DNA from 2 places in the Butyrivibrio sp. XB500-5 genome. Region 1 is predicted to be linked to the other one. Evidence: riboswitches for the same ligand, from Rfam matches in the RefSeq annotation. Region 1 holds a riboswitch; the other holds the start of a gene.

Region 1 (3,419 bases):
AAGTACAACCCAAGCTTGGTTCTTGAGATCATCCACACGATACGGTGTGCGATGGACTTCATGTTTTTCGACGGGCGGTTATTATTGTTGTTCGGATTTGATGACATAACCCACTCCCCTTACGGTTGTGATCATATTTACATCATAGACGTCGTCAATCTTGGAGCGCAGATATCTGATGTACACGTCGATCATGTTGGTCTCTCCCACATAATCATAGCCGCATACTTTCTCAAGAAGTGTGTCTCTGGAAAGAACGATGTCTTTGTTTTTGAGTAGCATTTCAAGCATCAAAAACTCACGATTGGTCAAAGTGATGCCATGGCCATCGTAAGTAACTTCTCGTTTCTTTTCATCAAGTCGAAGTTTCTGCCAGGTGTAGATACCCTCGGAATTTTGCTCGGTATCATTGGTATTTAAAGCTCCCGCAGCATTCTTGCCGTGAAGCTTAAGCGCAACTCTGATCCTGGCAAGGAGCTCTTCGATGGCGAAGGGCTTGGTGATATAATCCACCGCCCCGCCATCGAGTCCCGATACTTTATCCATAACCGCATCTCTTGCGGTCAACAATATTGTAGGTGTCGGCTTATCCTGCATAAGGCGCCGTAAAACTTCAAGACCGTTGAGCCCCGGCAACATGATGTCCAAAAGAATGAGATCGTAGTCCCCTTCTATTGCCATCTTAAGTCCTTCTCTTCCGTCAAATGCTTTGCTGACTTCATATCCTTCGTGCTGCAATTCCAGCTCAACGAATCTTGCCAGTTTTTCTTCATCTTCTACAATCAGTAAATGCGCTGCCATGCATTACTCCTCACGGAAACTGTCTTTTACCTGCTCGGCTGTTTCCTTTGCTTTATCTACTACATCATTGGCCTTCTTGAGGTCATCTTTTCCGTAAAATTTATAATTCCAGTCAAAGAACAATGAAACAACTATAAGAACGAGTACTGCCCACCATCCAAAGATAAGCGTAAGGATCGCAAGCCAAAGTGGAATATTGATAACGTGCTCGCCTTTACGTGTGATCTCAACATAATTGTTTGAAAGAAAATCAATGGCTCTTTTAAGGAATTCTTTTACCTTCTTTCCGAAATCACCACTGCAAGCTTTAGCTTTGCCAACAGGAACCATCTCATAAGATGCATCCGTGGTATATTCCGTGGAGTGTACTTGCTGCTCGGGTCCTTTGACCTTTCCTTGCTTCTCAAGAATTATCATTGCATCAAGTAAATCTCCGTTTGCTTCGCCGAGTGCTGCTTTTGCTTCTTCATAACTTACATCTGCTCTTGTTCTTAATTTTTCAATCTTTTCAAATTCATCCATTTTGTGTTCCCTTTCTCCTCATTAGGAAAGATTGTTTTTGTTTACAATGACAAATATATAGTCCGTAAATTAAACAATCCTTGGAGTAAGATTAAAAATAGATTAATAACAGTATACTTGATATTATTCCGAGTTACACCTATAATACAGAAGAAATTAAGAATGCAGAGTAGACTGTAAAGCGTCAAGTGCTAAGTGAACAGGGAGTTGTCATTTAGACGAAGGTTTTGTCCGCGGTTTTATGGTCGCATCCCGCTGCTACATAGCGAAGTGTTAAGCACCTCCGTTGTAGTAAAAAGGAAACTGCAAGGAGGTGTATTTATATGAATAAATTAAAAGAAACAAGAATACTCACCCTTGCTGCCATGCTCACGGCAGTAGGAATAATACTGGGATTTTTTAAGATTCCCATCAGCCAGATCATCGAGATCCGCTTCGGCTCTCTTCCGATCGCAGTTGCAGGCATGTCACTCGGTCCCGGTATCGCGGCCGTTGTAGGAGCACTTATTGATATCGGAGGATACCTTGTAAAACCCACAGGCCCGTTTTTCCCCGGATTTACTATAAGCGGAATTGTAAGCGGCCTTATCTTCGGAGCAATCCTTTATAAAAAAGAGCTCCATCCCGTAAGGATCCTCGTCGCTTTACTTGTCCATACTCTTGTTGTCGGAATTATCATGAATACTTTCTGGCTTGACTTCATGTATATCAAAAAAGGCTTTTTTATCACGCTTATGGCGAGACTTCCAAAGGAACTTGCCATGATACCGATCAACTACATTTTATTATCAATTTTCTTATTTGCATTACACAGGATTAAAGATTATGCGGAAGTATAACTATGAAGAGGCAATTTCTTTTTTTGAGGAATTGCCTCATTTTGAACCACCAAAAGATAATAAAGATCCAAAGAAAGATTTCTTTTCATTGGACGCCGAGCTTTCTCTTCTTGAGAGGCTCGGCACCCCCCAAAACTACCTAAACTATGTTCATGTTGCGGGCACTAACGGAAAAGGGTCGACAGTTTCCTATATCACATCAATTCTTATGGAAGCCGGAAAAACCGTCGGAACGTTTGCTTCTCCTTTTTTATTTAGGTATAACGAGCTCTTTAAGGTAAATAACGTTGATATCACGGATGAGGATTTTGCAGAAATCTTTTCTATGGTAAAGCCTGCATATGACGAGCTTGCCTCTGAAGGTATTTACCCAAGTGAATACGAGATTCTGACCGTAATGTCTTTTCTTTATTTCAGGGAAAAGAACTGCAATATCGTTGTCATGGAAGTAAGTCTCGGCGGACGCCTTGATACGACCAACGTAATCCCGGCTCCGCTTGCCACTGTGATAACTCCGATAAGCTACGATCACATGTCGATCCTCGGAAACACACTTACCGAGATTGCTACCGAGAAAGCGGGAATAATAAAGACCGGTACAATTGTCGTTACTCCTATTATGCAGAATCCCGAAGTTAAAAATGTTCTTGAAAAGACATGCTCTGAAAAAGCCGTTCGTCTGGTGTATTTTGATTCTCCCAAAGTGATCGAGAGAAGTTTGCAGGGGCAGGTGTTTGAATTTAACGGAGTTAATTACAGAACAAAGCTTCTCGGAACCTACCAGATCGATAACGCTGCGCTGGCAATATGCACTTGCATTAAGCTGCGGGATAAAGGCTTTAAGATCTCCGATGAGGCTATTGCACAGGGAATAGCTAATGCCGAGTGGTTCGGACGCTTTACGATCGTAAAAGAAAATCCGTATGTCATCATCGACGGCGGACACAACAGACAGGGCGCAGCGGTCCTTAGGCAATCTTTGGAAGAATATTTTCCGGGTAAAAAGATAACGTTTATACTCGGACTTCTTGCGGATAAAGAAGTGGATATTATCCTGGATGAACTTATGCCTATAGCCGATAAATGCTACGTCACAGCGGTTCCGAATAAAAGAACCATGGAGCCTTTAGATCTTGCAAAAATGATTAACACTCGCGGTGTCGAAGCGATTATAATAGAAAAAAAGATTCCGTACGACCGGATACTTATGGAAAGTGAAGTTATCTGCATTGCAGGATCTTTGTATCTGATAAAAGA
Region 2 (3,419 bases), on a different contig from region 1:
ATATATACGAGGTTGTGCGCAATGCAGAGGGTACGGAATGTTTGAGAAAAAATCCATAAGAGATCTCACATATAAAGAGCAATACAAAATCTACAAAGTTAGCTATATATATAAACACTTTATGCGACGTTTAGATGACTTGAATTATCCTAATATTCATATATCTACGACTTCATTGTCTCAAGAACCTGTGCAGTCCTATCTTGATGATGGCTGGATAGATTCAGGCTATGATTGGTATAATGCCGAATATTATTACCATAAAACTGTCGATATTAGAGATAATATCACCGGTTTAGAAGTTCTGTTTATAAAGAAAACTGATGAGAGAGACAAAGAAGTATTTGGATTTAAGGCCAAGACTTTATTTGGTGGATATCATTATCCGATACCGGAAGTATTAAGAGAAGATATTTGTAAGTTTATTTATGATAATGGATGTAAATCACGATTTGATTTTAAAGGCTTTCCGGATGATCTTAATCAAAAAATAGTAGATGAAGTAGCACAAAATATTATAGAAGAAGAATTCATAGCTTTGAAAGAGTATAAGATTTCGCTTAGAAATGCTTTTAATAATTCAATTGATAAGGTTTTATCTAAAAAGGAACAGTTGCACGCTTTTGTTGAAGCTGCAAAAAAAATAAAAAATCCGGCTGATATTAATTTATGTGAATCTCGAAGTAATATCGTATATGATTATATTTTGAATAATGTCTGTGAACAGGTAGGAATAACGCTTTAATGAGTTTTTAAAGGAAGGAGTAAATATCATGAAAACTAAACTAATCGGAATGATATTGATTTCATTATTAACCGTATCAATTGTTGGTTGTGGCATTGGCGGATCAAAAGGAGCTTCTGCAGATTCATCACAAGATGCTGCATTTGAATATAACGGAGTTACTGTGTCCATAAAGGATGAAAACATGGATAATGTTTTTGAAGCATTTGGACAGCCCGAGACCAAGGAAGGTGATAAACCGGGATTTTATTATACTTTCGATTCGGGTCTTGTTGGGGTGTCATCATATATCATAAACGAGATTGATGAAGAAAAAAGACAGGAATTTCCCGATATGATCTCTATTAAAGATGAGAATATCAAGACTTCAAAAGGAATAAGTGTCGGAAGTACAGAAGAGGAAGTTAAGGCCGCATACGGAGAAACTCAAGGTGTGTCTATAGATAGCATGAATATTTTAACTTATTCATTTGATGATTACACGATCTCTTTTGTGATCGATCAAACCGTCAGCGAAATAAAATATACGGGCTGATGTAAAAAAATATAATTTTTGCAACGTCATATCTTCTGTAATTGTGTATTATATAGTTGGTTAATATATACATAAATATAGGAGGTATGAAAAATGCGTATTTTTATTAAGACTTATCCGGATGATAAAAAGGCGACGGCAGTGAATATTTTGGGGAATATTGCTTGGTCAGCATTGTTTGCATGTGGTTTTGCCTACAAAATCATCCCCTCTGATGGACTCTATATGATCCTTGGAATTATCGGATGGGCAGTCGGATCATTCATTATCAAGGAAATCACCGATAAGATGGCCGGTGAAATGTAATAGTTGCAATTGAATAAAAGCGATGATATTATTTCTTTTGGAAAAAATATTATGAAGTGCAGAGTAGACGTTAGTGCGTTAAGTGCTCGGTGAACAGGGAGTTGTCATCGGGACGAAGGATCTTTTTCATGATCCGCGGTACTAATATCGCATCCCGCTGCTACATCGCTTGAGAATAATTATGCCTCCGGTGTGGTTAAAGGAAACTGCAAAGGAGGTAATTTTATGTCTGATTTTACAAACGAAACATTCAAAACAATCAAAACAAATCCCATCTCAAAATTCAAAGAAGTGAAAGTTATGACTTTCTGCGGACTCATGGCGGCGCTGGCCATTGTCCTTGGTAAAGTAGCCACAATCAAATTCGGTCCGTACATTAAAGTCGGATTCTCAGGGCTTCCGAACAGAATTGTTGATTACTTATTTGGACCTATTATCGGCGCGATTTTAGGAGGTTCACTTGATATAATCAAATGGTTTTTATCAAGTGACGGAAACTTCTTCTTTGGATTTACTGTTACTGCAATGGTTGCTTCTGTGATCTACTCATTTTTCCTTTACAAGAAGCCTGTTAAATTATGGAGAGTTGTAGCCGCAGAGCTTTGCGTAAAAATATCTTGTAATGTCGGCCTTAATACGTTATGGCTCAACATGCTTTACGGAAAGGCTATTTCATCAATCCTTCCCGGAAGAATCTTGTCCAATTCGATAATGCTTCCGATTGACAGTGCGATCTTGTTTATGATGCTCACGGTTATGAGCAAAGTTGTAAAGCCGTATTTTGAGGATTGATCGGTTATACTGACGGTATAAAGCATTTTGACTTTAATAGCTTGACATAAACGTGATATTTCACTAAAATTTGTTATCATATAAAACATAAAAGGCTGTGACCGGAATAAGTAAGAATCGCAAGCTGACAACAGAGAATTGCCGGGTGGTGAGAGGCGTAAGTTAAGGGCGATGATGAATACCTCCGTGAGCTGCAGAGCAGAAGATCATGTTTGATTTAGTAGGCTCTGACGGGACTGACCGTTATATCGGAAGAGTATCGTTCGTGATATTTCGCGGATCGTACTTGCTGAGGCGTATGGCGTGAGCTATATGTGAATGAAGGTGGTAACACGAATTATTCGTCCTTCGCAATCAGATTTGATTGTGAGGGGCGTTTTTTTTACAAAAAATAAGATCCTTCGCAATCGTGTATTCATTATCAGGAGGAAAAAGATATGAAGATTTATGAAGAGTTACAGGCCAGAGGACTGATCGCTCAGACAACTGATGAAGAGAAGATCAGAGAGCTTGTAAACGAAGGAAAGGCAACATTTTACATCGGCTTTGACTGTACAGCTGATTCGCTTACAGCAGGTCACTTCATGGCACTTACACTTATGAAGAGACTTCAGATGGCAGGAAACAAGCCTATTGCACTCATCGGTGGCGGTACAACAATGATCGGTGATCCTTCGGGAAGAACCGATATGCGTAAGATGCTTACAAGAGAAGACATCGATCACAACGCAGCATGCTTCAAAAGGCAGATGGAGAAGTTCATTGAGTTTGGCGAAGGCAAGGCAATGATGGTAAACAATGCGGATTGGCTTCTTAACCTCAACTATGTGGATCTTCTTCGTGAAGTTGGTGCTTGTTTCTCAGTTAATAACATGCTTAGAGCAGAGTGCTACAAGCAGAGAATGGAGAAAGGTCTTTCATTCCTTGAGTTTAATTACATGATCATGCAGTCATACGACTTCTATTACATGTTCCAGAAGTACAACTGTAATCTTGAGTTTGGTGGAGACGATCAGTGGAGCAATATGCTTGGCGGTACAG

The links. A riboswitch is a leader RNA that binds a small molecule or an ion and turns the genes downstream of it on or off. The one in region 1 is predicted to bind tetrahydrofolate.
Region 2: it holds a riboswitch for tetrahydrofolate, as region 1 does, so the genes downstream of both, D6856_RS00550 (folate family ECF transporter S component) here and D6856_RS05855 (folate family ECF transporter S component) in region 1, are expected to answer to the same signal.

Annotation. Positions count from the first base shown of each region.
Region 1 covers NZ_RAIS01000002.1:254,356-257,774, reverse strand. The annotation lists gene D6856_RS05870 (sensor histidine kinase) at 1-107, opposite strand, end outside; gene D6856_RS05865 (response regulator transcription factor) at 82-801, opposite strand; gene D6856_RS05860 (hypothetical protein) at 805-1,323, opposite strand; THF riboswitch at 1,487-1,583, shown strand; gene D6856_RS05855 (folate family ECF transporter S component) at 1,647-2,162, shown strand; gene D6856_RS05850 (bifunctional folylpolyglutamate synthase/dihydrofolate synthase) at 2,149-3,419, shown strand, end outside.
Region 2 covers NZ_RAIS01000001.1:118,881-122,299, reverse strand. The annotation lists gene D6856_RS00565 (hypothetical protein) at 38-745, shown strand; gene D6856_RS00560 (DUF4309 domain-containing protein) at 774-1,280, shown strand; gene D6856_RS00555 (hypothetical protein) at 1,374-1,586, shown strand; THF riboswitch at 1,644-1,748, shown strand; gene D6856_RS00550 (folate family ECF transporter S component) at 1,812-2,378, shown strand; T-box leader at 2,467-2,730, shown strand; gene tyrS (tyrosine--tRNA ligase) at 2,816-3,419, shown strand, end outside.